Regions from separate parts of the Enterobacter cloacae complex sp. 394F7 genome, predicted to be linked through region 1. Evidence: predicted binding sites of a transcription regulator. Region 1 holds the regulator's gene; each other region holds the start of a gene.
What was found. The regulator PhoB, encoded in region 1, activates phosphate uptake and scavenging genes when phosphate is short. The targets are predictions, from matches to a motif close to CTGTCATAAAACTGNCNNAT.
Positions count from the first base shown of each region.

Region 2: the regulator PhoB is predicted to act here: its motif matches at 4,421-4,440, upstream of AC2FAK_RS05610 (PhoX family protein).
Region 3: the regulator PhoB is predicted to act here: its motif matches at 2,952-2,971, upstream of glpT (glycerol-3-phosphate transporter).
Region 4: the regulator PhoB is predicted to act here: its motif matches at 2,934-2,953, upstream of pstS (phosphate ABC transporter substrate-binding protein PstS).

Region 1 covers NZ_JBXWCS010000003.1:313,338-320,916, forward strand. The annotation lists gene brnQ (branched-chain amino acid transporter carrier protein BrnQ) at 57-1,376, opposite strand; gene phoR (phosphate regulon sensor histidine kinase PhoR) at 1,786-3,081, opposite strand; gene phoB (phosphate response regulator transcription factor PhoB) at 3,103-3,792, opposite strand; gene sbcD (exonuclease subunit SbcD) at 3,980-5,185, shown strand; gene sbcC (exonuclease subunit SbcC) at 5,182-7,579, shown strand, end outside.
Region 2 covers NZ_JBXWCS010000003.1:159,960-167,538, reverse strand. The annotation lists gene AC2FAK_RS05630 (ABC transporter permease) at 1-504, shown strand, start outside; gene AC2FAK_RS05625 (ABC transporter ATP-binding protein) at 506-1,537, shown strand; gene yahO (DUF1471 family periplasmic protein YahO) at 1,688-1,963, shown strand; gene AC2FAK_RS05615 (TonB-dependent receptor) at 2,188-4,371, shown strand; gene AC2FAK_RS05610 (PhoX family protein) at 4,498-6,471, shown strand; gene pheP (phenylalanine transporter) at 6,574-7,579, shown strand, end outside.
Region 3 covers NZ_JBXWCS010000005.1:128,632-136,210, forward strand. The annotation lists gene glpB (glycerol-3-phosphate dehydrogenase subunit GlpB) at 1-1,210, opposite strand, end outside; gene glpA (anaerobic glycerol-3-phosphate dehydrogenase subunit A) at 1,200-2,828, opposite strand; gene glpT (glycerol-3-phosphate transporter) at 3,084-4,436, shown strand; gene glpQ (glycerophosphodiester phosphodiesterase) at 4,448-5,500, shown strand; gene yfaE (class I ribonucleotide reductase maintenance protein YfaE) at 5,816-6,070, opposite strand; gene nrdB (class Ia ribonucleoside-diphosphate reductase subunit beta) at 6,070-7,200, opposite strand; gene nrdA (class 1a ribonucleoside-diphosphate reductase subunit alpha) at 7,308-7,579, opposite strand, start outside.
Region 4 covers NZ_JBXWCS010000020.1:25,254-32,832, reverse strand. The annotation lists gene pstA (phosphate ABC transporter permease PstA) at 1-717, opposite strand, end outside; gene pstC (phosphate ABC transporter permease PstC) at 717-1,676, opposite strand; gene pstS (phosphate ABC transporter substrate-binding protein PstS) at 1,805-2,845, opposite strand; gene glmS (glutamine--fructose-6-phosphate transaminase (isomerizing)) at 3,168-4,997, opposite strand; gene glmU (bifunctional UDP-N-acetylglucosamine diphosphorylase/glucosamine-1-phosphate N-acetyltransferase GlmU) at 5,235-6,605, opposite strand; gene AC2FAK_RS21650 (F0F1 ATP synthase subunit epsilon) at 6,743-7,162, opposite strand; gene atpD (F0F1 ATP synthase subunit beta) at 7,183-7,579, opposite strand, start outside.

The DNA.
Region 1 (7,579 bases):
AAAACAAAAAACCACGGGGCCTTAAGCCCCGTGGTTAAACAGTTTGTTGCCGTTGATTAATGGGCGTTCGATGTAACCTGACGCCCTGCAGCACGGTCCCAGATAATGGCCAGAACCAGTGCAACAACGGTAGGCATCAGCCAGGCCAGACCTTGCTCAGACAGCGGCAGACGCTGTGTCCAGGCTGGCAGGATGTGAGCAAACGCTGATGCTTTAATCCCGTCAAGGATACCAAAAATCAGGCTGATAAACATGGCTGGCGCAATAATTCGCGAGGAGTTGTTCCACCACGGGCGCGTAAAGCTCAACACCACCAGCACGATACACGGCGGATAGATGGCCGTCAGCACCGGAATGGAGACCTGAATCAGGTGGCTCAGACCGAGGTTAGACACCGCCATGGAGAAGATGCCGAGGATGAATACCAGCGTGCGGTAAGAGAGTGGCAGATACTGCGCAAAGAACTCCGCACAGGCACAGGTCAGACCAACCGCCGTCACCAGACAGGCCAGGAAGATCAGGGCCGCCAGCAGCATGCTGCCCGCACCGCCAAAGGTGTGCTGGACGTAAGCGTGCAGAATTGCCGCACCATTCGCGTTCTGATCGACCAGCGTGGCGCTATCGGAACCCAGGCGGAACAGCGCCAGATAGAGCAGCGTCAGGCCCACACCGGCCATCAGACCAGCCCATATGGTATAGCGGGTCAGCAGACGCGCTTCGGTCACACCACGGGAACGAGCGGCGTTCACGATAACGATACCAAACACCATCGCGCCCAGCGTATCCATGGTCAGATAGCCGTTCACAAATCCGTTAGAGAAGGCCGCGTTTTGGTAGGCATCCATCGCGCTGCTGATAGGACCCGCAGGCCAGATAATGGCCGCAACCGCCAGCACGATCAGCGCGATAATTTTGAGTGGAGCCAGGAAGTTACCCACGGTATCCAGCAGTTTGCCCGGATAGAGGGAGACCAGAATCACAATAGCGAAGTAAACCATGCTGTAGATAAACAGCGGCATCGCACCGTCACCGGTCAGTGGCGCAATCCCCACTTCGAAGGAGACTGTCGCAGTACGCGGGGTCGCAAACAGCGGGCCAACGGCCAGATAACACACCGTTGCCAGCAGAACGCCAGCCACTTTACCAATTGGGGTGCTGAGGCTATCAACGCCGCCGCCAACTTTCGCCAGCGCAACCACGGTCAACACCGGCAGGCCCACGGCAGTAATCAGGAAACCAAATGCTGCTGTCCAGACGTGTTCACCCGCCTGTAAGCCAACCATTGGAGGAAAAATGATGTTGCCTGCGCCAACGAACAGCGCAAATGTCATAAAGCCCAGCGCGATGATGTCACGCGATTTTAAGTGATGGGTCATAAAACCTTACTGCCTGTGGATGTGGTGTTGAATATATTGAGATTTTCGCCATCCCCAATGGGACGATACAGCGGAAATTTTGCTCAATTTCAGCGGGATATGCTCCCGTCCTGGCGTGGAGAAGAATAGTTTTTCGATTTACCACGCAAATACAGTCGGTCTGACAGTATCTGGGGGGCAATTTAAACGCTTATAACGTTTAAAGGCAAGGAGGGATCGTAAAACCAGAACAATATGCCAGCATGAAAATACCAACCAGAATAATTCGCTAATATCATGAAAAAGCCATGGCTAATCATGCGAACAAAAAAGCACCAGCCGTATAAAATTCATTCGCGTTTCGCTTTACTGCAAAGCAAACGGGCCAGCAATAACTGGCCCGTGGAAAGGTAAAATGACACACCCGCCGTCAGGCGATCTTTTTGGCAATTAATCGTTCCGGTATAACGAAACTGAAACGGGTTCCTTTGCCCAGCGTGCTTTGAATATCGAGGCGGCTTTCATGGTGATTCACCGCGTGCTTCACAATGGCCAGCCCCAGCCCGCTTCCCCCCGTTTGCCGGGAACGGGCTTTATCTACCCGGTAAAACCGCTCGGTCAGACGTGGAAGATGCTCAGGCGCAATGCCCGGCCCGTTATCCTCGACGCTAAACTCGGCCCCCGTTGGTGTCTGCTGCCAGCGCACCATAATATCCGTTCCTTCCGGGGTATGATTAACCGCGTTATAGACCAGATTAGAGATAGCACTCCGCAGTTCATCCTCGCTCCCGAGCACCTTCAGACTGTTATCGACGTCAAAGGTCAGATGATGTTTTTTATGGCTTAAGGTTTGCGCTTCGCGCTCCACTACCCGCAGCATCATCGGTACGTCGATAGTGTCATTTAAGGCAAGCGTCGGAGCCGCCTCAATCTTCGACAGCGTCAGCAGCTGTTTCACCAGCCCTTCCATACGGTGCGTCTGCTCGCGCATGGTATGCAGCGCCTTCTCACGCGGCGCACCTTCAAGCGTCTGCTCCTGCATCATCTCCAGATAGCCCTGCAGCACCGTCAGCGGCGTGCGCAGCTCGTGGCTCACGTTGGCGAAGAAGTTGCGTCGTGCCCCTTCCAGCTGGTGCATCTGGGTGACGTCACGCGCTACCATCAGCCATTGCCGATCGCTGTAGGGCATCACACGTATTTCAAGATGGCGGCCATTGTTGAGCTTCAGATTATGCGGACGCGTGAAATCACGTTTTTTCAGATACTGCGTAAACTCCGGATAACGCAAAAGGTTGAGGATGTTCTGGCCATTATCGTCCGGCCAGCGCAGGCCCAGCAGCTGTTGGGCGAGACCGTTACACCAGAAGATTGTCCCCTCTTCCGTGGTCAGAATCACCGCATCCGGCAGCGATTCCGCACCGCTGCGAAAGCGTTTAATCAGGCTTCCCAGCTCGCGACGGCGCTTTTTATTACGCATCTGCATCTGGTGCAGGCCGTAAAGCAGCGGCTCCCAGCTCCCGCTTCCCGGGGGAGGCGTCATACTTCTGTCAACCCACAACCACCAGGAGAGGCGCAGTAAGTTCCAGAAATGCCAGATCAGCAGCCCGGTCACAGACGCCAGCAGAAACCACGGCAGGTATCCAAGAAAGGCCCCCAAAATGAAGGCCGGAATACAACATAAGATCAGTTCAAAGACGAGCCTTTTCCATGACAGACGTTCCAGCACGCGTCACACTCCTGTCATTGTTCAGAAACGGGTAGAAAAACGATAACCCGTGCCGCGGACCGTCTGTACCATGCGATCGTGGCCGCTCAGTTCCAGCGCTTTACGCAGGCGGCGGATATGTACGTCAACCGTCCGGTCTTCGACATACACGTTAGTTCCCCAGACGTTATTCAGCAACTGTTCGCGGCTGTAAACACGCTCCGGGTGAGTCATAAAGAAATGCAGGAGTTTGAATTCGGTAGGCCCCATGTCGAGGGGATTTTCGCCCGTCATAACACGGTGCGAGGTAGGATCAAGGCTCAGGCCCTGCATTTCAATGACCTCTTCCACCGCCATCGGTGAAATACGGCGCATCACAGCTTTAATACGGGCAACCAGCTCTTTCGGTGAGAAGGGTTTAGTAATGTAATCATCCGCGCCGGTCTCAAGGCCGCGCACACGATCTTCCTCTTCACCGCGCGCGGTAAGCATGACAACGGGGATATCGCGGGTCATCGCTTCACGCTTGAGGTGTTTGATAAACTGCAGTCCGGAGCCGCCAGGCAACATCCAGTCAAGCAGGATCAGATCGGGCCAGGGTTCATTCAGCTGGTTCACCGCGCTGTCATAATCTTCCGCTTCAACCGGCTGGAAGCCATTTTGTTCGAGCACGAAGCACACCATTTCACGAATTGGAGCTTCATCTTCTACGACCAGAATACGTCTCGCCATACTTTGCCCTGTCTTATCTTATTTAAGTTACAAGTTTGTAATGCGGCGTCATTATGCGTCAGTTTTATGACAGATTTATGAAAAACAGTACCACGTAAAATGGCAAACTGTTGTTTTATTACAGCGGTTATTTTCCAGCTTCTGAAAGTTTATAATCCCCATTCCCTTTTTTTGCCACGGATTCGCTATGCGCATATTACACACCTCGGACTGGCATCTGGGTCAAAACTTTTACAGCAAAAGCCGGGCAGCGGAGCATGAAGCGTTCCTGAACTGGCTGCTGGACACGGCCCGATCGCACGAGGTGGACGCGATTATTGTTGCGGGTGACATTTTTGATACCGGTTCGCCGCCAAGCTATGCGCGTGAGCTCTACAACCGCTTCGTGGTAAATCTGCAACAAACCGGCTGTCATCTGGTGATTGTCGCCGGTAACCACGACTCCGTCGCAACGCTGAATGAATCCCGCGATATCCTGGCCTTCCTTAACACGACCGTGGTAGCCAGCGCCGGTCATGCGCCGCAGATCCTGAAAAAACGTGACGGTACACCGGGAGCGGTGCTGTGTCCGGTGCCCTTCCTGCGCCCACGCGATATCGTTCAGAGTCAGGCGGGGATGTCCGGCGGGGAAAAGCAGCAGCATCTGTTGCAGAGCATCACGGACTATTATCACCAGCAATATACGGATGCCTGCGCCCTGCGCGGCGAACAGGCCATTCCGGTGATTGCCACCGGGCATCTTACTACCGTCGGCGCCAGTAAAAGTGACGCGGTGCGTGACATCTATATTGGTACGCTGGACGCCTTCCCGGCGCAAAATTTCCCGCCAGCGGATTATATCGCGCTCGGGCATATTCACCGGGCGCAGGTCATCGGCGGCTGCGAGCACATTCGCTACTGCGGCTCGCCCATTGCGCTCAGTTTTGATGAGACCGGCAAAGCCAAATGTGTGCACCTGGTGAGCTTTAATGAGGGCAAACTCAGTGCCGTGGAGTCGCTGGAGGTCCCCGTCACCCAACCGCTGGCGGTGCTGAAGGGTGATCTGGCGGCGATTACCACTCAGCTGGAGCAGTGGCGCGGTGTCGAGCAAAATCCGCCCATCTGGCTGGATATTGAAATCACGACCGACGACTACCTGCATGATATGCAGCGTAAAATTCAGGCGTTGACGGAAGATCTGCCCGTCGAGGTCTTACTGGTTCGCCGCAGCCGCGAACAGCGCGAGAAAATTCTGCTGGGTGCACAGCGTGAAACGCTCAGCGAACTGAGGGTGGAAGAGGTATTTGAACGCCGACTGTCGCAGGAAGAGATTGACGACACCACGCGCGCAAGGCTGAACGAGCTGTTCCTTCATACCCTGCACGCGCTCAGCGATGAGGAAGAAAACGCATGAAAATTCTGAGCCTGCGTCTGAAAAACCTCAACTCCCTTAAGGGCGAGTGGAAAATTGACTTTACCGCCGAGCCGTTTGCCAGCAACGGGCTGTTCGCCATTACCGGCGCGACCGGTGCCGGGAAAACGACCCTGCTCGACGCCATCTGTCTGGCCCTTTACCACGAAACGCCGCGTCTGCAAAAAGTCTCCCAGGCACAAAACGACCTGATGACCCGCGATACCGCCGAGTGCCTGGCCGAGGTGGAGTTTGAGGTAAAAGGCATAGCGTATCGTGCGTTCTGGAGCCAGAACCGCGCGCGCAATCAGCCAGACGGAAACCTGCAGGCACCGCGCGTTGAACTGGCGCGTTGTGAAGACGGTAAAATTCTGGCCGATAAAGTGACGGACAAACTGGAGCAAACCGCCGCGCTCACCGGGCTGGATTATAGCCGTTTTACCCGTTCAATGTTGCTCTCCCAGGGGCAGTTTGCTGCCTTCCTCAACGCTAAACCGGGCGATCGCGCCGAACTGCTGGAAGAGCTGACCGGCACCGAGATCTACGGTCAGATCTCAGCGATGGTGTTCGAGAAACACAAGGCCGCCCGTAACGCGCTTGAGATGTGCGAGGCGCAGGCCGCAGGCGTGGTGCTACTGAGTGAAGCGCAACAGCAGCAGTTACAGGAGAGTTTGCAGGCACTTACTGACGAAGAGAAAACCCTGCTGACTCAGCAGCAGAACCAACAGCGCGATTTTCAGTGGCTGAGGCGCAACGACGAGCTTATTCGCGAGCAGCAGCGGGTTATGCTCCTGCAACAGCAGGCGCAGCAGGCTCTGACCGACGCCGCGCCTGAGCTGGCCAAACTCCAGCTTGCGCAGCCCGCCGCCCAGCTTCGCCCCCTGTGGGATAGCCAGCAAGAACAAACCACGCGCCTCGCGCAGACAAAGCAGCGCATTGTCGAAGTAAATACTCGCTTACAGGCCAAAGCCGCGCAGCGCTCACGCATCCGTCATACGGCGCTGCGTACCCATGCGCAACTGCAGAGTGACCTTACGACACAGGCAACATGGCTGGCGGAGCATGAACGTTACCGCGTGTGGGGCCAGGAGATTGCTGGCTGGCGCGCCCATTTTGCGCAGTTGAACCGCGATAAACATCAGATTGCCACGCTTGCAGCCCGTATTGCTGAATTACGTCAGAAGCTCGCCGGGATGCCGGAAAACCCCCTGACGCTGACGGCGGATGACGTGGCAGCGGCAATGGAGCAACAGTCCCGGTCACGCCCTTTACGCCAGCGCCTGACCTCGCTTCATGCCCGCTATCAGCCGCTGCAAAAACGGCTGCAAGAGAACGCAGATACCCGGCAAAAAGCGCAGTCCGAGCAGGTAAAACTCAATGAAACGCTGACGCTGCGCCGCCAGCAGTACAAAGAAAAAAACCAGCATTATGTCGATTTGAAAGCATTGTGTGAAAGCGAAGCGACGATCAAAAAGCTGGAAAGCTACCGCTCGCAGCTTGAGGCCGGAAAACCCTGCCCACTGTGCGGCTCCAGTGAACATCCCGCCATTGAGACGTATCAGGCGCTTGAGCTCACCGATAACCAGCGGCGCCGGGACGCGCTGGAAAAAGAGGTCGCCGCGCTTAAAGAGGAAGGTCTGCTGGTGCTGGGACAGGTCAATGCCCTGACGCAGCAGATCCAGCGAGAAACAGACGAAGCACAGACGCTCTCTCAGGAAGAGCAAGCACTCACTAAAGAGTGGCAGGAGGTCTGCGCCGACCTGAATATCTCATTGAATATTCAGGAAGATATCGCCCCATGGATGAACGAACAGGAACAGTACGAACGTCAGCTCTATCAGCTCAGCCAGCGCCTGACGCTGCAAAACCAGCTTAACGAACAGCAAGCGCAGGAGCGTCAGTACCAGCAGCAGCTGTCGGCTACGCGTCAGGCACTGGAAAACGCCCTGCTCGCGCTGTCGCTGCATGTTCCTGAAGAGGGGGAAGAGACCGCCTGGCTGTACGCCCGGGAAACGGAATTCAACCTGTGGCAGGAAAAACAGACGCAGCATGCTGCGATTCAGGAGCGCATTAATACCCTGAAACCGCTGCTCGACACGCTTCCGGCAGGCGATGACACCGAGGCAGAACCGGCCATTCCTGAGAACTGGCGCGAGATCCATGACGAATGCCTGTCCCTGCAAAGCCAGCTTGCCACCCTGCAGCAGCAGGAGAGTCTGGAAAGCGAGCGGCTACAGCACGCCACAGCGCAATTTGCCACCGCGCTGGCGGCAAGCTGCTTCGCCGATCGCGAGGCCTTTCTCGCCGCGCTGCTGGATGAGGAGACCATCCGCCATCTTGAACAACGCAAGCAGACGCTGGAGAGCCAGCTTCAGCAGGCAATTGCGCTTAGCGGGC
Region 2 (7,579 bases), 150 kb from region 1:
CGGATGCTGGAAGGGTGCATTTACATCACCAGTTCTCTGCCGGGGATCGTCACCGCCCTCGCGCTGGTCACGGTCACCATTCACTATGCACGTCCGATTTATCAGACCGAAATTACGCTGTTCCTGGCTTACCTGCTGATGTTTATGCCCCGTGCGCTCATTAACCTGCGGGCCGGGATTGCCCAGGCGCCGGTGGAGCTCGAAAACGTGGCGCGCAGTCTGGGCAGCACGCCCGCGAAGGCATTGTGGAGCGTCACCATGCGATTGGCCGCGCCCGGTGCGGCGGCAGGGGCGGCGCTGGTCTTCCTTGGCGTCAGTAACGAACTGACGGCGACGCTGCTGCTCTCCCCGCTGGGAACGCGCACGCTGTCCACCGGTTTCTGGGCGCTGACCAGCGAGATCGATTATGTTGCCGCTGCGCCTTACGCCATGCTGATGATTTTGATTTCACTTCCGCTGACCGCCATTCTTTATATGCAGTCCAAAAAAATTGCAGGGCTATGAGATGCTTGAATTAACGTCCATTTCTAAATCGTTTTCCGATGCGCAGGTGCTCGACAGCTTAAACCTGAGCGTCGCGCCGGGAAGCCGGACGGCGATTGTCGGGCCGTCAGGGTCGGGTAAAACCACGCTGCTGCGTATCCTTGCCGGGTTCGAAACGCCGGATAGCGGACGGATCGTGATGCAGGGCCGAACCCTGTTCGATCAGAACAACTTTATTCCCGCGCATCTGCGTAAAATTGGCTTTGTTCCTCAGGAGGGGGCGCTCTTCCCGCATCTTAATGTGGCAGACAACATTGCCTGGGGATTAGACGGTACCCGCCACGAGAAGCGCCAGCGCGTGGAAGCACTGATGGAGATGGTCTCGCTTGACAGACAACTCGCCACGCACTGGCCGCATGAGATTTCCGGCGGCCAGCAGCAGCGCGTGGCGCTTGCCCGCGCGCTGGCGCAGCGTCCTTCCCTGATGCTGCTGGATGAACCCTTCTCGGCGCTGGATACCGGCCTGCGCGCCATGACGCGTAAGGCCACGGCTGACCTGCTGGCGGAAGCGGGCGTGGCCTCGATCCTGGTTACTCACGATCAAAACGAAGCGTTGTCCTTTGCCACGCAGGTGGCGGTCATGCGATCCGGACGTTTCACTCAGGTCGGCACGCCTTATCAGGTCTATAGCCAGCCCGTGGATGAAGAGACGGCGCTGTTCCTGGGGGATGCGGTGATCCTGCCTGCTCAGCTCGCCAGCGGCTATGCGCTCTGCGCGCTGGGCGAGGTGCCCACGGATAACGCCCAGGCGACGGGGCAGGGCAGAGTGATGTTGCGCCCTGAGCAACTGCACGTGACGGCATGCGCGGCGCACGAAAGCCCGGTGTCGATTGTTGATGTGGATTTCACCGGCCAGCTCTCCACGCTGACGCTGGCGTTAGCCGGACAAACGGAGCCGATTACCCTGAAAACCGTCAGTCAGCCTGGATGGTACCCGGGGGCGGCGGTGCGTATTGATATTGCTGGTACGGCGCGCGTTTTTGAATATTCTTAATGTTCGTTAGTAATTTAATCCAACGGGTTGTTATAAAAGAATTTTCCTTAACGTGTGGCATTTCCTGAGATTCTCTACCATGCTCATAAAACCTCACCATCATGTGTGAGGTTTTTCGTAGTTGCTGATTAATCTCAAGGAAAAAAGGTTATGAAAAAGACGACTGCTATTTTGCTGGGAACGGCGTTTCTGTTTACCACCAATACCTTTGCGGCTGAACTGCTGACGAAAAATGAATTCGAGAAAGTCGAATCGCAGTATGAAAAAATCGGTACGGTAAGCACTTCAAATGAAGTCTCTATTGATGATGCAAAGAAAGAATTGATTGAAAAAGCAGATAAAGAAGGTGCCGACGTACTGGTGCTCACGTCAGGTAATACCAACAACAAAATTCACGGCACGGCCGATATTTACAAGAAAAAATAATGTCCTGCAGCCATCCCGGATCCGGGGTGGCTGTGCGTCACGCTTTCCCTCTGTAACACCTCTCTCTTCCCCGTCTTCATTTAACCCCCTTGTCCTCAGGCCGAAACGCGCGGTTACACTTGCTAACGCAGATATAATGCGTATAGTTCTCATTTGCATTACACATAAGCTTTTCTAAGGCCCGACAACGGGCCATTTTTGCGCGCACATTTAATGAGTCCATTATGAACAACACCAGAATGCATAAAACACTGCTGGCGCTCGCCGTTGGCGCAGTGACCCACGCTGCCCTGGCGGCAGAGGCAAAGCCAGAAGACACCATGGTCGTCCAGTCTGCCACCGGGCCTGATTTCACTCCCGGCGGCGACCAGCTGGTGCCCGCCTTCCTGGATGGACAGGTGGCAAACGGCGGCCGTCTGGGGATGCTCGGCCAGCAGAATGCCATGGACGTGCCGTTTAATATCATCAGCTACACCTCGAAGCTGGTGGAAGATCAGCAGGCGAAAACCATTGCTGATGTGGTTGCCAACGATGCGGGCGTGCAGTTTGTTCAGGGTTACGGTAACAGCGCCGAAACCTTCCGTATTCGCGGCCTGAAGTTTGACGGCGATGACATGACCTTTGGCGGCCTGTCCGGCGTGCTGCCGCGTCAGGTGGTGGATGCCCAGATGGTCGATCGCATTGAAATTTTCAAAGGGGCAAACTCGCTGATGAACGGCGCGGCAAGCTCCGGCGTGGGCGGGATGATCAACCTTGAGCCAAAACATGCGGGCGACGTCCCGCAGGCGAAAGTGGGCGTGGACTACACCTCCGACTCACAGATTGGCACCACGCTCGATGCTGGCCGACGCTTTGGCGACAACGATCAGTTCGGCGCGCGCGTGAACCTGGTTCACCGGGAAGGAGAAACCGGCGTGCCGAACGACCGTCGCCGCACCACGCTGCTCTCCACCGGTCTGGATTACAAAGGCGACAATTTCCGCACCTCGCTGGATCTGGGCTATCAGAAGAAAACCTTCCACGGCAGCCCGACCAGCGTCAACATTTCCGCCGTGGACTTTGTGCCAGAGCCGCCGAAAAACGATCGTAACTTCTCGCAGAAATGGGCCTACAGCGACATTGAAAACGAGTTCGGGATGTGGCGCAGCGAGTACGACATCACTGACAACTGGACGGCCTATACCGGTCTCGGCGCGCAGCACGCGCACGAAGAGGGGATCTACAGCGCGCCGAAGCTGGTGGACAAGAGCGGTAAGGCCACGGTCAGCCGTCTTGATACCAACCGTATCAGCGATTCCGTCAGCGGTATGGCGGGGATACGCGGTCACTTCACTACCGGCTTTGTCTCGCACAAGGTCAACGTGGGGTATTCCGCGATGACCAAAAACGAAAAAATCGCCTGGAAAATGTCGGCGACGGCGGATAACCCAACCACCAACATTTACCACAACACCGGCGTCGCGATGCCGGACAGCTCCAATTTCAACGGCTCTGGCGGCAAATACAGCGATCCGCTGACCAGCGGGCGCACCCGCACTCAGGGCTGGCTGCTGAGCGATACCCTGGGCGTGCTGGATGACAAGCTGCTGTTTACCGCTGGTGCACGTCATCAGAAAGTGGTCATTCGCGGGTACAACAAAATTACCGGTGCGGAAAACGACGCGGACGGTTTTGACGGCAGCCGCTGGATGCCAACCTACGGTGTGGTTTATAAACCGTGGGAGGAAATCTCACTCTACGCCAACCACACCGAAGCGCTGCAGCCGGGTAAAACCGCGCCCAACACGGCCACCAACTACGGCCAGAGCACCGGTATCGTTCACTCTAAGCAGAATGAAGTGGGCGTGAAGGCGGACTTTGGTCGTGTGGGCGGCTCCCTTGCGCTGTTTGAGATCAAAATGCCGTCGGCGATCCTCGACGACAGCGGTCACTACGGCCTGGACGCTGAGCAGCGTAACCGTGGCGTGGAGCTGAACGTCTTCGGCGAGCCAATGCTCGGGATGCGTCTGAACGCCAGCGCCACCTGGCTGCAGGCCGAGCTGACCAAAACCAAAAACGGCGTGAATCAGGGCAACGATGCCATTGGTGTCCCGAACTTCTACGCCGTGCTGGGCGCAGAGTACGACATCAAACCGATTGAGGGCCTGACGGCTAACGCCCGCGTCAACCACTCCGGCACGCAGTACGCCGACCTCGCGAACAGCAAAAAGCTCGACAGCTATACCACGCTGGATCTGGGCATGCGCTATCGCTTCGCGGTGAACCACAATGAAAACCAGATGACGGTGCGCGCGGGCATCGACAACGTGATTAACGAAAACTACTGGTCCAGCGTTGACGATTCCGGCACCTACATCACGCAGGGCGAACCGCGTACCTTTAAGGTCTCGGTTGGCTACGAGTTCTAAGCGTTCCACCTCGTTATCCGGGGCAGGGATGCCCCCATCCTTCCGTACCTTGTTATAAAATTGTAATAAAAGCTTCTTACACTGGCCTCCAGACCTTTACCTCTTGGCCAATGACAGGAAGCCGCTATGGGCAGACCCCTCAAATCCGTATTTAAAAAAGAACATCGCGACGATATCACTAACCGCAGCGCTAACCCGGTATTCTCCGAGGTTGCGGAGGTATTCCTCTCCCGCCGCCGTTTTTTACAGATGGGCGCCGTGGCGGGTGCTGCCGCTTCATTCCCTTTTCTGATCAAACCTGAAAGCGCCATTGCCGCAGTATCAAAGCCTTCTGCACTGGCAAAAGCGGTTTCCCTGGGCTTTACCAGCATCGACGTATCCACGGAAGATACGGTCAGGGTGCCGGAAGGCTATATCGCCCGTCCGTTTTATCGCTGGGGTGACCCGACGGGGACCAAGAACAACATGCCGGCGTTTAAACAGGATGCCAGCAACACCACCGACGAACAGGCCGTGCAGGCGGGCATGCACCACGACGGGATGGCGTGGTTTAGCCTGCCGCAAGGGAAACAAAACCCGGAACATGGCCTGCTGGCGCTGAATCATGAGTACATCGATAACGGGATGCTGTTTACCGACGGCACGGCCAACTGGAATCTCGACAAGGCCCGCAAGGGGCAGAATGCGATGGGCGTGTCGGTGGTGGAAGTGAAAAAATCGGGCAGCGACTGGCAGGTAGTTCGCCCGTCTTCGTATGCCCGCCGCATTACCGTCAATACGCCGATGCAGCTTACCGGCCCGGCCCGGCATCAGGACTTAATGAAAACCGCCACTGACCCGCAGGGGGAACGCGTGCTGGGCACCATGCAAAACTGCGCCAACGGCCATACGCCGTGGGGCACCTATCTCACCTGCGAGGAGAACTGGTCGGATATTTTTGTCAAAAAAGCCGATCTTAATCCGCTGGAAAAACGCTACGGCATCAGCGACAGCGATGAATCCTACCGCTGGAACGAGGTGGATGACCGCTTCAGCGTCGATAAAACCCCTAACGAACCCAACCGTTTCGGCTGGGTGGTGGAGATTGATCCCTACGATCCCACCTCCACGCCGCGCAAGCACACCGCTCTGGGCCGCTTCAAGCATGAAGGCGCCGCCGTCACGCTCGCCGCCGATAACCGCGTGGTGGTCTATATGGGGGACGACCAGAAGTTTGAGTACATCTATAAATTCGTCTCAGACAAAAAATACGATCCTGCAAACCGTGAAGCCAATATGCAGCTGCTGACGTCCGGCACGCTGTACGTTGCCCGGTTCAACGAGGAGGGGAGCGGCGACTGGCTGCCGCTGATCTTCGGGCAGAATGGCCTGGATAAAAGCAACGGTTTCGAAAGCCAGGGCGATCTGCTGATCAAAACCCGTCTGGCGGCCGATGTGGTGGGGGCGACGAAAATGGATCGTCCAGAGTGGATTGCGGTCGATCCGCACGCCAGCGGCAGCGTCTACTGTACGCTCACCAACAACAGCGATCGCGGTAAAGAGGGCAAGGCGCCGGTCGATGCCGCCAACCCGCGTGCCAACAACGTGTTTGGTCATATTATGCACTGGCACGAAGAGGGAGCCGATCCGGCCGCCGCTCGCTTTAAGTGGGATATTCTGGTGATGGCCGGGCGTACCGACAGCGACGATCCGAAGGCCAAAGGCTCCATGCAGGGTGCAGCATTCGGCAGCCCGGATGGCCTGTCGTTCGATCACCAGGGCGTGCTGTGGATCCAGACCGATGTCTCTTCCAGCACCATTAATAAGAAAGCGTACGAAGGGATGGGCAATAACCAGATGGTGGCTACCATTCCGGGCACCAATGAGTATCGCCGTTTCCTGACCGGCCCACGCGGGTGTGAAATCACCGGGATTGCGTTTACGCCGGACAACCGCACGCTGTTTATTAACATTCAGCATCCGGGAGAGGGCGGGGATGATATTACCGACCCGGCCAATCCGCGTGCTGTTTCCAACTGGCCAGACGCGAACCCGAACGGACGTCCGCGTTCGTCGACGGTGGTGATCACCAAAGCGGACGGTGGGATCATCGGTTCGTGACGTTTATCCGCCGGGTGCACGCAGTGGCCCGGCGTTAAACTTGCTACCACCAGCATGAAGTGTTAAAACGTGCCCCTTCTAAAAAAGAGACAGGGGTAGGACGTGAAAGACGCGTCATCCGCTTCAGGCAACGGTAGCGCTGAAGCTTCGTCGGAACAGAACCCGACGCTGCAACGTGGTTTGCAAAATCGACATATTCAGTTAATTGCCCTTGGCGGCGCGATCGGTACCGGGCTGTTCCTGGGTATCGGCCCCGCCATTCAGATGGCTGGCCCGGCGGTCCTGCTGGGGTACGGTATCGCCGGGGTTATCGCCTTCCTGATCATGCGCCAGCTCGGCGAGATGGTCGTCGAAGAGCCGGTGTCAGGCTCGTTCGCTCACTTTGCCTATAAATACTGGGGCCCGTTCGCAGGCTTCCTCTCCGGCTGGAACTACTGGGTGATGTTTGTGCTGGTGGGAATGGCCGAACTGACCGCCGCAGGCATCTATATGCAGTACTGGCTGCCCGAGGTGCCAACGTGGGTCTGGGCTGCGGCCTTCTTTATTATCATCAACGCCGTTAACCTCGTAAACGTGCGCCTGTATGGTGAAACCGAGTTCTGGTTCGCGCTGATCAAGGTGCTGGCGATTATCGGCATGATCGGCTTTGGCCTGTGGCTGCTGTTCTCCGGCCACGGCGGCGAGCGGGCCACTCTCGACAACCTCTGGCAGCACGGCGGCTTCCTGGCGACGGGCTGGAAGGGGCTGATCCTGTCGCTGGCGGTGATTATGTTCTCGTTCGGCGGGCTGGAGCTGATTGGGATCACCGCGGCCGAAGCGCGCGATCCGCATAAAAGCATTCCAAAAGCGGTTAACCAGGTGGTGTACCGTATTCTGCTGTTCTACATCGGCTCGCTGGTGGTACTGCTGGCGCTCTACCCGTGGGTGGAAGTGAAGTCCGACAGCAGTCCGTTTGTGATGATTTTCCACGATCTGAACAGCAACGTGGTGGCCTCGGCGCTGAACTTCGTCATTCTGGTGGCGTCGCTGTCGGTCTATAACAGCGGGGTTTACTCCAACAGCCGCATGCTGTTTGGCCTTTCGGTGCAGGGGAATGCGCCTAAATTCC
Region 3 (7,579 bases), on a different contig from region 1:
CAGCCTCCGTGCGCTGGCAAATCTGCTCTGCCACATAGAGCGCCGTTATGGCGCAGACGCCGCCGCCGCAGCCCTGGGCGATAGGATCGTATCCACCCAAAAGCGAGCCGATGGCGTAGAGATTCGGTACTGACTTTCCTGAAAGTTGCGGATGCAGCTGGTTATCCACGATTACGCCGAACTGCTGCCACGGCTGCGGGGCAAAGAAATCGCTCTGATACCAGTCCGCGCGAGAGGCGCTCTGGCGGACGTCCAGCCCCATAATCGCCTCGCGAATGCCGTCCCGGCTGCTCAGCAGACCGTTGCTGAAGAAACTGCCGCTTGCCAGCACCGCGTAACGCGTACGAAGCGGAATATCGTCGTGGTTGCGGGTCCAGATTTCGCTCACCGAGCCGTCATTCAGGGTGATTTTTTTCACTTCATCACCCGCCATCCACACGCCTCCCTGGGCCACAAACTGGCGCTGAAGCTGGGTATGCAGGCGAATGCCGGGCACCGACGGAGGAAGCGTTGGCAGCAGGCCGAGCGAGCAGGGCAGGCGGTCGGACAGCCAGCGCCACAGCCGGTTGTCCTGTAAGCCAAAGCAGGCGGGCATAAACAGCGCATCGCATCCCTCTGCAAGCGGTTTGAGCGCCTCATACAGCAGCGGCCATTTCTCTTCGTTATCGAGCAAACGGGCAATATTCACCGCGCGGAACTCGCTGGGGTTGTCGCGCAGGACATCCAGCTCAGGAAGGTCAATCTCTGCCGTTTCAGCGTTGACCCCCTGGCGACTGAGCGAGGCCGCTGCCAGATGGGGCTGAAAATCCAGAAAACCGCTAATGCCCACCACCCGCACGCGCGTGGCCTTGAACGGGGCAACGGGCACCTCCTCCGGGCTGAGCCAGGCGGAACGCAGGGTGCCAAGCGGCGTGACGCGCGCGTGATTTTGCCTGGCGCTCCCCTGCATACGTGCGCCGCAATCAGCCAGCAGCGCTTCGGTTTCCAGGGCATAGCGGTCTATGTGCTGCGCGCCAGTCAGGTGATAAGGATGCTCTGCCGGCAGTTTTTCGCGGTACGTTTCGTCCACCAGATCCAGCGAGCCCGACGAGAAGTGCAGGGCGCTCTGGCCCCGGGTGATAATGGCGCAGCGCAGTCCCTGCTTCGTGAGTTTGATGCCACAGAGCAGACCCGCCAGCCCGCCGCCGACGATCACCGTATCAAATTTCATCGCGTTGCTCCTTCTCAAGACCGCAAAGCCCCTGGTACACCCAGCGGGTAAATTCGCTTTCACGCAGGGCATCGCCCCAGGCGACAGGCTGAATGCCTTTCCAGCGCTCGTTCAGAAAATCGCTGAGCTGATCGAGCGACTGGGTGGCGGTGGTGGTATGAAAACGCTGCAGCAGCCCGGCGGCACGGCAGGCACACAGCTCCCCCTGACAGGTGCCCATCCCGACGCGGGTGCGGCGGCGGAGATCGAGCAGGCTATTCACCGTCAGATTCTCCACCGCGTATTGCACTTCCCCGGCGGTAACGGCCTCGCACTCGCATACCAGACTGCGGCTCAGCCGTCCTTCACCCAGCCAGACCGGTGTTCTGTCGCCATGGCGATAGACAGCCGAACCACGCAGGGGGGCAGGCAGGGAGATAATTTTTTGCAGCGTTTTCTCGGTGGACTGGCGCGAGCCGGGCAGGGGCTGTTCTGCGGTCACGCACGGTTCGCTATTGCCCAGTTTGCGGCAGACAGCATCTGTCGCCCATTCGGCCATCAGGCGGTAGGTCATCAATTTACCGCCGGTGATGGTGATGAAGCCGTCCAGCCCGTCGCGCGCGGCATGGTCAAGCAGCACAATGCCGCGGCTGACGTTGCGCCCGCTTGGGTCGTTATCGCTGGCGACAAGCGGACGCACACCCGCATAGGCGCGCAGGATGCGGGTCTGGGCCATCACCGGCGCCAGTTTTTCTCCTTCGCGCAGCAGGATGTCGACCTCTTCTGCGGTGACCCGATTGTAGTCGATCTCGCTGTAGTCAACGTGGGTGGAGGTGGTCCCGATTAACGAAATGGTATCGCCGGGGACAAGGATGTCTGCGTCAGACGGTTTACGGCAGCGGTTGATGACATGGTTATTAATGCGGTGGTCGAGGATCAGCAGCGAGCCTTTGGCCGGGAACATGCGCACAGATAAATCGGCGTATTCTGCGATGTGTTGCCCCCAGATCCCCGCCGCGTTGACCACCACGGCGGCATATAGCTCGCTGTGTTCGTTGTACTGCGTATCCAGGACCCGCACGCCCACGATGCGATGCCCCTCACGGATAAGCCCGGTGACCTGATGGCCGGTCAGGATCCGCGCGCTGTGCTCGCGGGCGTCCAGCATGTTGGCCGCCGTCAGACGAAACGGATCCACGGTACCATCCGGGACTTTTACTGCACCCGTCAGTGCCGGATTAACCGAAGGTTCGATGCGGCGTGCAAGGGCCGGGTCAATGGCTTGTGCCTGAATTCCCGCGGCCTGGCAGGCGGTAATGAAAGTTGACTGAAAGGCGAGATCGTCTTCGGGAAGCGTAATAAACAGGCCGTCGGTCGGTTCAATACAATGGCGGGCGATACGTCGCAGGATCTGATTTTCGGCGATACATTCGCGTGCCGATTCGCCGTCGGTAACGGCGTAGCGGGCGCCGCTGTGCAGCAGGCCATGATTGCGTCCGGTAGCGCCGGTCGCAATATCATGGCGCTCCAGGAGCGTGACGCTCAGCCCTCTGAGCGCACAGTCGCGTGCGATGCCAGCGCCGGTCGCGCCCCCGCCAATGATAATCACATCGCTGTAGCGTGGATCGTGAATTGTCATTGTCATCCCTCTGTGTTCGTTTTTTATCATTTAGCCACATGAAAACTGTGGTTTGTTTGATTTCGAACACAAACGAGCGAAATTCGAAAGTGAAACGTGATTCCATGCGCTTTTTTGCGCATGTTGTCATATTTCTGTAACAATTTGTGCGTTGATTCACAGTAACAATCACCGTGATTTCTTAACATCCCCGCCTTGCTGGAGTTTGGGGCAGTTAAACCCCTGTAAATTCAATACATGGCCACGGAGGCTGTCATGCTCAGTATCTTTAAACCTGCGCCGCACCGGGCGCGTCTGCCTGAGGCAGAAATAGATCCGCTTTACCGCCGCCTGCGCTGGCAAATTTTCCTGGGGATCTTCTTCGGGTATGCGGCGTATTACCTTGTGCGTAAAAACTTTGCCCTCGCCATGCCTTATCTGGTTGAGCAGGGCTTTTCGCGTGGCGATCTCGGGTTCGCGCTGTCGGGGATCTCCATCGCCTACGGCTTTTCGAAATTCATCATGGGATCGGTGTCGGATCGCTCGAATCCGCGCGTGTTCCTGCCAGCCGGTCTGATCCTGGCGGCGGCGGTGATGCTGTTTATGGGCTTTGTGCCATGGGCAACGTCCAGCATCGCCATTATGTTTGTGCTGCTGTTCCTGTGCGGCTGGTTCCAGGGGATGGGATGGCCGCCATGCGGGCGTACCATGGTGCACTGGTGGTCGCAAAAGGAGCGTGGCGGCATTGTGTCGGTGTGGAACTGCGCGCATAACGTGGGTGGCGGCATTCCGCCTCTGCTGTTCCTGCTGGGGATGGCCTGGTTTAACGACTGGCACGCTGCGCTCTATATGCCTGCCTTTGGCGCCATTCTGGTGGCGATTATCGCCTTTGCGCTGATGCGTGATACACCGCAGTCCTGCGGCCTGCCGCCGATTGAGGAGTACAAAAACGACTATCCGGATGATTACAGCGAGAAGCACGAAGAAGAGCTGACGGCAAAGCAGATCTTCATGAAGTACGTGTTGCCGAACAAACTGCTGTGGTACATCGCGGTTGCGAACGTGTTTGTTTACCTGCTGCGTTACGGCATCCTCGACTGGTCACCGACCTACCTGAAAGAGGTGAAGCATTTCGCGCTGGATAAATCCTCCTGGGCCTACTTCCTGTACGAATACGCGGGGATCCCGGGGACGCTGATTTGCGGCTGGATGTCGGACAAAGTATTTAAGGGCAACCGTGGCGCAACGGGCGTCTTCTTTATGACGCTCGTGACCATTGCCACCGTCGTCTACTGGCTCAACCCGCCGGGCAACCCGGGCGTGGATATGACCTGTATGATCGTCATCGGCTTCCTGATTTATGGTCCTGTTATGTTGATCGGTCTGCATGCGCTGGAACTGGCACCGAAAAAAGCAGCCGGTACGGCGGCAGGCTTTACCGGTCTGTTTGGCTACCTGGGCGGTTCGGTCGCGGCGAGCGCCATCGTGGGCTATACCGTTGACTTCTTCGGCTGGGACGGCGGCTTTATGGTGATGATCGGCGGCAGCGTGCTGGCGGTACTGCTGCTGATTGTTGTGATGATCGGTGAAAAACGTCACCACGCGGACGTGCTGGCGCGTCGTCAATAAGGAGCATTGCCATGAAATTAACTCAATTAGCGACCGGTCTGCTGCTGGCGGGCCTGATGACCGGCTCCGCACTGGCGGCGGATAAAATCGTTATTGCCCATCGCGGCGCAAGCGGCTATCTGCCGGAGCATACGCTGCCGGCGAAAGCGATGGCCTACGCGCAGGGGGCCGATTATCTTGAGCAGGATCTGGTGATGACAAAGGACGACCAGCTGGTCGTCCTGCATGACCACTATCTTGATCGCGTGACCGATGTGGCGGAGCGTTTCCCGGACCGCGCCCGTAAAGATGGTCGTTTTTACGCCATCGATTTTACTCTGGATGAAATCCGCTCTCTGAAGTTTACCGAAGGCTTCGAGATTGAAAACGGCAAGAAGGTGCAGGTTTATCCGGGACGTTTCCCGATGGGTAAATCTGACTTCCGTATCCATACCTTCCAGGAAGAGATTGAGTTTGTTCAGGGGCTGAACCACTCAACGGGCAAAAATATCGGTATCTATCCGGAAATTAAAGCCCCGTGGTTCCATCACCAGGAAGGGAAGGATATTGCCGCGAAGACGCTGGAGGTGCTGAAGCAATACGGCTACACCAGCAAGAAGGACAAAGTTTATCTCCAGTGTTTTGACGCCGCAGAACTGAAGCGCATCAAAAGCGAGCTGGAGCCTAAGATGGGGATGGATCTCAATCTGGTCCAGCTGATTGCCTATACCGACTGGAACGAAACCCAGGAGAAGCAGGCAGACGGCAAGTGGGTAAACTACAACTATGACTGGATGTTCAAACCGGGCGCCATGAAGCAGATCGCGCAGTACGCCGACGGGATCGGGCCGGATTACCACATGCTGGTGGCGGAAGGTTCAACCCCGGGCCACGTGAAGCTGACGGCGATGGTAAAAGAGGCACACGCCAGCAAGATGCAGGTGCATCCGTATACGGTGCGCGCAGACCAGTTACCGCCGTACGCCACGGACGTGAATCAGCTTTACGAGGTGTTGTATAAGCAGGCGGACGTAGACGGGTTGTTTACGGATTTCCCGGATAAAGCGGTGACGTTCTTAAAATAGTTTTGTAGGTCGGGTAAGGCGAAGCCGCCACCCGACAATCAGGCTCTGCGGCCTGATGCCCTCACCCTAACCCTCTCCCACAGGGCTGAGGAATCCCCAGAAAATTAGATATGGATAAATGGTTGTTTATTGTTCAAAAATGGAGCTAAAAACAACCGATAACTCGACAGAAGATGCACATTTATGAGCGTTTTCTGTCTGTCTACGAGCTGAGTGAATCTAACTGCTCGCAAAATATTCATTCTAATCCTCTGAAACCACTAATAAAAAATTAGTGGGGATTCCTCAGCCCACAGGGAGAGGGAACCAGGGCAATCACATCTCGATTTCAATATCACCTTTTGCCCGGCAGCAGCAGGGCAAAATTTCCCCTTCATTGATAAAGGCCAGCGGTTCGGTCAGCCAGTCCACCTGGCCGGTGACCAGGCGGCAGCGGCAGGAGCCGCAATAGCCTTCACGACACTGATACTCTACCGTCACCTGATTCGCCTCAAGGGCTGCCAGCAGGGAAGGGTGCTCTTCCTGGCACAGCACTTCTGTGCCCGAAAGACTCAGCGTTACGCGCGTCATCAGAGCTGGAAATTGCTCAGGTCGTCAGTGTTGACTTCAGAATCAATCTGACCGACCAGGTAAGAACTTACTTCCACTTCCTGTGGCGCCACCTGCACGTTATCGGACACCAGCCAGGTGTTGATCCACGGGATCGGGTTGGAGCGCGTCTGGAATGGCAGATCAAGACCGACCGCCTGCATACGGATATTGGTGATGTACTCAACGTACTGGCACAGAATGTCTTTGTTCAGGCCAATCATGGAGCCGTCGCGGAACAGGTAGTCTGCCCACTCTTTCTCCTGCTGTGCGGCCAGCACGAACAGGTCGTAGCACTCCTGCTTGCACTCTTCAGCGATTTCCGCCATTTCCGGGTCGTCTGCACCGCTGCGCAACAGGTTCAGCATGTGCTGGGTGCCGGTCAGGTGCAGGGCTTCGTCACGGGCGATCAGACGGATGATTTTGGCGTTACCTTCCATCAGCTTGCGCTCGGCAAACGCAAAGGAGCAGGCAAAGCTCACGTAGAAGCGGATGGCTTCCAGGGCGTTAACGCTCATCAGGCACAGGTACAGCTGCTTTTTCAGCGCGCGCAGGTTCACGGTGACGGTTTTGCCGTTCACGTTGTGGGTCCCTTCGCCCAGCAGGTGCCAGTAGCTGGTCATCTCGATCAGCTCGTCGTAATAGTGGGCAATCCCTTCCGCGCGTTTCTGAATCTGCTCGTTGGTGACGATATCGTCAAACACCACCGCCGGATCGTTAACGATATTGCGGATAATGTGGGTGTAAGAGCGGGAGTGGATCGTCTCCGAGAACGCCCAGGTTTCCACCCAGGTTTCCAGTTCCGGAATGGAGATCAGCGGCAGCAGGGCAACGTTCGGGCTGCGGCCCTGAATGGAGTCCAGCAGCGTCTGGTACTTCAGGTTGCTGATGAAAATGTGTTTTTCATGCTCCGGCAACGCCTGGAAATCGATACGATCGCGGGAAACGTCAACTTCCTCCGGACGCCAGAAGAAGGAGAGTTGCTTTTCAATCAGCTTTTCGAAGATGTCATATTTTTGCTGATCGTAGCGTGCCACATTGACCGGCTGGCCGAAGAACATCGGCTCTTTGAGCTGGTCGTTTTTCGTCTGTGAAAAGGTGGTATATGCCATGAGTGTGTCCTGTGGTGTTATTTCCCCCTCATCCCGGCCCTCTCCCACAGGGAGAGGGGGAAAGAGTTCCCTCTCCCTGTGGGAGAGGGTTAGGATGAGGGGATTTATTAGATCTTACATGCGCCGCTTTCGCAGCCATCATCCTGAATTGACGGTGCCAGATCGTCCTGCGCGTCTTCTGCACCATCACGGGTGTTGTGATAATACAGAGTTTTCACGCCAAATTTGTACGCGGTGAGCAGGTCTTTCAGCAGTTGCTGCATTGGCACTTTACCAGACGGGAAACGCGTCGGGTCGTAGTTGGTATTGGCAGAGATCGACTGATCGATGAATTTCTGCATGATACCCACCAGCTGCAGATAGCCGTCATTGTTTGGCA
Region 4 (7,579 bases), on a different contig from region 1:
GCTCCAGAACTGGTTGGAGAGGGCGGTAAACAGCAGCGGTGCCGTTTCACCCGCGATACGGGCAATGGCCAGCAGAATACCGGTCATGATCCCGGAGACAGAGGCTTTAAGCGTAATCGCGGAGATCATTTTCCACTTTGGTGTACCCAGCGCATACGCCGCTTCACGCAGGCTGTCCGGCACCAGTTTGAGCATGTTCTCGGTGGTACGAATGACGATAGGCACCTGCAGCAGCGCCAGCGCAATCACACCCGCCCAGCCGGAGAAGTGTTCCATTTGTGCCACAACAATGGTGTAAACAAACAGACCCACCACAATAGACGGCGCAGAGAGCAGAATGTCGTTAATGAAACGAATCACTTCTGCGAGCCAGGATTTACGGCCATATTCCGCCAGATAGATACCCGCCATGATGCCAAGCGGCGTACCGAATACCGTCGCCCACAGGATCAGCAATCCGCTGCCTGCCAGGGCGTTCGCCAGTCCACCACCCGCCGTGTTCGGCGGTGGCGTCATTTCGGTGAACAGCGCCAGAGACATGCCGTCGATACCGCGAACCACGGTAGAGAAGAGGATCCAGATCAGCCAGAACAGACCAAAGGCCATCGTTGCCATTGAGAGCGTCAGTGCGATACGGTTTTTGAAACGACGCTTCGCCTGCATTTTGCGGCGGGATTCCGCAAGCTGAGCAGTGCTTTGCATTTCGAGAGTTGCCATTAGCGTGCCCCCTCATTTTTCGCGAGACGCAGGATCATCAGCTTGGAGATCGCCAGTACGATGAAGGTAATCACGAACAGGATCAGACCCAGCTCCATCAGCGCCGCCACGTGCAGCCCGGATTCCGCTTCGGCGAATTCGTTCGCCAGTGCGGAGGTAATACTGTTACCCGGCATATAGAGCGAAGCACTGTCGAGCTGGTAGGTGTTACCGATGATAAAGGTCACCGCCATGGTCTCACCCAACGCACGCCCTAAGCCCAGCATCACGCCCCCAATCACCCCATTTTTGGTGAACGGAAGAACGATACGCCAGATCACTTCCCAGGTGGTGCAGCCAATGCCGTAAGCCGACTCTTTCATCATCACCGGGGTTTGTTCGAACACATCGCGCATAACTGCCGCAATGTACGGAATAATCATGATGGCGAGGATCACACCAGCCGCCAGAATACCGATACCGAATGCCGGGCCGGAGAACAGCGCCCCCACAAACGGAATAGCGGAAAGAACATTACCCACCGGCTCCTGGAAATACGTGGCAAACAGTGGCGCAAAGATAAACAGACCCCACATGCCGTACACGATACTTGGAATGGCCGCCAGCAGTTCAATGGCGATACCCAGCGGGCGTCGCAGCCAGCCCGGTGCCAGTTCCGTCAGGAACAGGGCGATACCAAAGCTTACCGGAACTGCAATCAGCAGGGCGATGAACGAGGTGACCAGCGTGCCGTAAATCGGCACCAGCGCACCGTAGATATCATTCGGCGCGTCCCACTCTTTGGTCCACAGGAAGGAGAAACCGAATTTCTGAATGCTCGGCCAGGAGGAGAAAATCAGAGACACGATAATGCCGCCCAGCAGCAATAGCACAATCAGCGCAGCCAGTTTTACCAGCGCGCTGAAAATCATGTCACCTTTTTTACCCGGAGGGTTAAATGCAGGCTTGGTTGCAGCCATAAATTACTCTTCTGTTTGAGACGTTTTTACGAATATGCCCGGTGGCGCTGACGCTTACCGGGCCTACAGCGTTAACCGTAGGGCGGGTAAGCGTAGCGCCACCCGCCATCTTCGTTAAATATATCCTGTTAGTACAGCGCTTTACCGCTGCTGTCTTTCACGTTGGTTTTCCATGCAGCACGAATCTGCTCAACCACGCTGTCTGGCAGGCTGGCATAATCCAGGTCATTAGCCTGTTTGCCGCCGTTTTTGTATGCCCAGTCGAAGAACTTCAGCACTTCTGCGCCCTGCTCAGGTTTCTTCTGCTCTTTGTGAACCAGAATGAAGGTGGTAGAGGTGATTGGCCACGCGTCTTCACCTTTCTGGTTAGTCAGGTCCTGAGCGAAGGATTTGCTCCAGTCAGCGCCTTTTGCAGCGTTGGCAAAGTTCTCTTCAGTCGGGCTGACAGGTTTGCCATCAGCAGAAACCAGTTTGGTGTAGGACAGGTTGTTCTGCTTGGCGTACGCATATTCTACGTAACCGATAGAGCCCGGCAGACGCTGTACGAAAGCGGCGATACCGTCGTTCCCTTTACCGCCCAGACCGGTTGGCCAGTTAACGGTAGAGCCGGAACCAACTTTAGATTTCCACTCTTCGTTCACCTTCGCCAGGTAGCTGGTGAAGACGAAAGAGGTACCAGAACCATCCGCGCGGCGAACCACGGCGATGTTCTGAGAAGGCAGCTTCAGGCCAGGGTTGAGCTTAGCGATGGCTTCGTCATCCCATTTTTTGATTTTGCCCAGGTAGATATCACCCAGGGTTTTGCCGTCCAGCACCAGCTCACCCGACTTCACGCCCGGCAGGTTGATCGCCAGAACTACACCACCGATTACGGTCGGGAACTGGAACAGGCCTTCCTGAGCCAGTTTTTCATCAGACAGCGGAGCGTCGGATGCGCCGAAATCAACGGTGTTTGCGGTAATTTGTTTCACGCCACCGGAGGAGCCGATACCCTGATAGTTAACCTTGTTACCGGTTTCTTTCTGGTAGGTATCCGCCCATTTGGCATACACCGGCGCAGGGAAGGTTGCACCAGCGCCAGTCAGGCTTGCTTCTGCGAATACAGAGAAAGCGCTCAGAGATAAGGTCGCGGCGACAACAGTTGCGACAGTGGTACGCATAACTTTCATAATGTCTCCTGCAAGGATTTCGTAAATCATTGTTTAAGTGGCTACGATGAGCAAAATAGGACAAACAGGTGACAGATAAATGTACGAATTATGACAGTTTTATGACAATGGAAATTTAGCTTAAAAACCAGCAAAAGATTCCTGATTTATCATCATGTTAGCCACAATCATGACAACAACTTTTCAGAAATATTTTCTTTATGTGACACTGAAAAAAGTAGCTGAAGATGACAGATTGTCATAAATAAAAACGCGAATGCGTTGATTAAAAACAAACCAGGCAGGGTAAAAAAGCTCCACCCGAAGGTGGAGCCTGGAGGGATTATTCTACGGTGACCGATTTCGCCAGGTTACGCGGCTGGTCAACGTCGGTGCCTTTGATCAGCGCAACGTGGTAAGCCAGTAACTGCAGCGGCACGGTGTAGAAGATAGGGGCAATAACCTCTTCTACATGCGGCATCTCGATGATATGCATGTTGTCGCTGCTGGCAAAACCGGCGTCCTTATCAGCGAAGACGTACAGCACACCACCGCGGGCGCGAACTTCTTCAATGTTGGACTTCAGTTTTTCCAGCAGTTCGTTGTTAGGTGCCACAACGATAACCGGCATATCCGCGTCAATCAGCGCCAGCGGGCCATGTTTTAGCTCGCCTGCCGCGTAGGCTTCAGCGTGGATGTAGGAGATCTCTTTCAGCTTCAGCGCGCCTTCCAGCGCAATAGGGTACTGGTCGCCACGGCCGAGGAACAGGGCGTGGTGCTTGTCAGAGAAATCTTCAGCCAGGGCTTCAATGCGCTTGTCCTGAGACAGCATCTGCTCAATACGGCTTGGCAGCGCCTGCAGACCATGAACGATGTCATGCTCAACAGAAGCATCCAGCCCTTTCAGACGCGCCAGTTTCGCCACCAGCATCAGCAGAACCGTCAGCTGCGTGGTAAACGCTTTGGTGGAGGCCACGCCGATTTCAGTGCCCGCTTTGGTCATCAGCGCCAGATCGGATTCACGCACCAGCGATGAGCCCGGCACGTTACAGATAGCCAGCGATCCCAGGTAACCCAGCTCTTTAGAGAGACGCAGCGCCGCCAGGGTATCTGCCGTTTCGCCAGACTGAGAAAGGGTGATCATCAGGCTGTTACGGCGCACGGCGGATTTGCGGTAGCGGAATTCAGAGGCGATTTCCACATCGCACGGCACGCCAGCCAGCGACTCAAACCAGTAGCGAGAGACCATCCCGGAGTTGTAGGAGGTACCGCAGGCCACAATCTGAATGTGCTCAACCTTGCTGAGCAGCTCGTTTGCGTTGGCACCCAGTTCGCTCAGGTCCACTTCACCGTGGCTGATACGACCGGTCAGGGTGTTTTTGATGGCGTTTGGCTGCTCGTAAATCTCTTTCTGCATGTAGTGACGGTAAGCGCCTTTGTCGCCCGCGTCGTACTGCAGATTGGATTCAATTTCAGGGCGTTTCACCTGCTCGCCTTTGGTATCAAATACCGTCACGCTGCGGCGAGTCACTTCTGCGATATCACCCTCTTCCAGGAAGATAAAGCGGCGGGTGACCGGCAGGAGCGCCAGTTGGTCAGAAGCGATAAAGTTTTCGCCCATGCCCATACCGATAACCATTGGACTACCGGAACGCGCCGCCAGCAGGGTGGACGGATCGCGGGAGTCCATGATCACCGTACCGTACGCACCGCGCAGCTGTGGGATTGCGCGCAGCACCGCGTCACGTAGCGTGCCGCCCTGTGCCAGCTCCCAGTGCACCAGGTGCGCAATCACTTCGGTATCGGTTTCAGAAACGAAGGTATAGCCGCGCGCTTTCAGTTCTTCGCGCAGCGGTTCGTGGTTTTCGATAATGCCGTTATGCACGACCACGATGTGTTCAGACACATGCGGGTGCGCGTTGCCTTCAGACGGTTCGCCGTGTGTCGCCCAGCGGGTATGCGCAATACCGGTGCCACCGTGCAGCGGGTGTTCTTCCGCGGCCTGGGCCAGCATCTGCACTTTACCGAGGCGACGCAGACGGGTCATATGACCTTCTGCATCCACTACTGCCAGACCGGCAGAGTCGTAGCCACGGTATTCCAGACGACGTAAACCTTCGAGAAGGATTTCAGCAATATCACGCTGCGCAACTGCGCCAACAATTCCACACATAGTTAGATTTCCTGATTATGGCGTTATGCCATGCGTTGTCGCTGACCTGTATTTGCCCTTTCCGGGCGCCCCGAGCCTTGTAGAGAGTGGGGTTATTGTTATGGGTACTGCTTGTGGGGGGAGGATTATATTATCCCCTCACCCCGGCCCTCTCCCCAAAGGGGCGAGGGAGAAAAACACCGCACCGAACAATCCCCTCTCCCTTTGGGGAGAGGGTTAGGGTGAGGGGTAAATCCGTTACTTCTTCTTCACCGGGCGTTTCCAGCCCTGCTTGTGCACCTGCGGCACACGGCTTAATACCAGTTCGTTATCGGCGATATCGCGCGTAACGGTTGTCCCGGCGGCAATCGTTACGCCGTTACCCACGGTAACAGGCGCCACCAACTGAGTGTCGGAACCAACAAACACATCATCACCGATGATGGTTTTAAACTTATTCGCGCCGTCATAGTTGCAGGTAATCGTTCCTGCGCCAATATTCACGTTGTCGCCAATTTCCGCATCGCCCAGATAGGTCAAATGACCGGCTTTAGAGCCTTTACCCAGACGCGCTTTTTTCATCTCAACGAAGTTTCCAACATGTGAGCCTTCCAGCAGCTCAGCCCCCGGGCGCAGACGCGCGAACGGCCCAATAGTGCACGCTGCGTCAAGACGGGCATCTTCCACCACGCTGTATGGGCTAATTTCGCAATCATCACCGATGATGCTGTTTTTGATCACACAGCCCGCACCAATTTTGACGCGGTTACCCAGCGTGACGTTACCTTCCAGGATAACGTTAGTATCAATTTCAACGTCGCGCCCGTGCGTTAACGTTCCACGCAGATCGAAACGCGCCGGATCGCGCAGCATCACGCCGGCCAGCAGCAGTTTTTCGGCCTGTTCGGACTGATAAACACGCTCCAGACGGGAAAGCTGAAGGCGGTTATTCACCCCTTCGGTTTCGCTGATACGCGCCGGGTGAACCGCCGCAATCTCACGCCCTTCCTGGTACGCCATCGCAATGATGTCGGTGATGTAGTATTCACCCTGCGCGTTGTTGTTGTTGAGCTTAGACAGCCAGCGCTTCATGTCCGCGCCGTTAGCCATCAGGATACCGGTGTTGATCTCCTGAATCTGGCGCTGTGCTTCGCTGGCGTCTTTATGTTCAACGATACCCGTGACGTTGCCGTTTTCACGGGTGATGCGGCCGTAGCCGGTCGGATCGTCCAGCACGACGGTTAATAAACCGATACCGCCCTGCGGTTTGGCTTCACGCAGGCGAGTCAGTGTGTCGATGGAGATCAGCGGAACATCGCCGTAGAGCATCAGAATGTCTTCGTCATCGGCAAAGAACGGTGCTGCCTGCTGCATTGCGTGGCCGGTTCCCAGCTGTTCAGCCTGAAGCACCCAGTTGAGCTTGTCATCGCTCAGCGTCTTTTTAAGCAGATCGCCGCCGTGGCCATAGACCAGGTGAACCTGGCGAGCGCCCAATTCATTTGCTGCATCAATAACATGCTGCACCATTGGCTTTCCTGCCAGTGTATGAAGCACTTTAGGCAGATCGGAATACATGCGGGTACCTTTGCCTGCGGCAAGGATCACCACGCTCATCGCACTGTTTGACATACGCATCCTGACGGTAGTTTGAGTGAGAAGTAAAAACGTTTGGTGCTTAAAATTCTACATCTTTTTCGTCATGAATTAAGGACGAAAAAAAAGCCAGCCTGGTATCCAGACTGGCTTTTGTGCTTTTCAAGCCGGTGTTACATCGCTTTTTTGGTCAACTCGATAACGCGCAGTTTGGCGATCGCTTTGGCCAGCTCCGCAGACGCCTGAGCGTAATCCACGTCACCATGAGAGCTGCTAATGTGCTCTTCAGCCTTACGCTTCGATTCCAGGGCTCGCGCTTCGTCGAGATCCTGGCCACGAATAGCGGTATCGGCCAGAACGGTCACACTGCCAGGCTGCACTTCAAGAATGCCGCCGGACAGATAGATAAACTCTTCGTGTCCGAACTGTTTAACGATGCGGATCATACCAGGCTTAATGGCGGTGAGCAGCGGTGCGTGACCCGGGAAGATACCCAGTTCACCTTCACTACCCGTTACCTGGATTTTCTCGACCAGACCAGAGAACATTTGTTGCTCTGCGCTGACGACGTCCAGGTGGTAAGTCATTGCCATATCACCCTCCGATTAAGGCGTTAAAGTTTTTTGGCTTTTTCCACAGCTTCTTCGATGGAACCAACCATGTAGAACGCCTGCTCTGGCAGGTGATCGTATTCGCCTTCCATGATGCCTTTAAAGCCACGGATGGTGTCTTTCAGGGAAACGTATTTACCTGGAGAACCGGTGAATACTTCCGCAACGAAGAACGGCTGGGACAGGAAGCGCTGGATCTTACGCGCACGTGCTACCACCAGTTTGTCTTCTTCAGACAGTTCATCCATACCCAGGATGGCGATGATGTCTTTCAGTTCCTGGTAACGCTGCAGCAGGGACTGTACGCCACGCGCGGTGTCGTAGTGTTCCTGACCAACAACAAGTGGATCCAGCTGACGGCTGGTGGAGTCCAGCGGGTCAACGGCCGGGTAGATACCC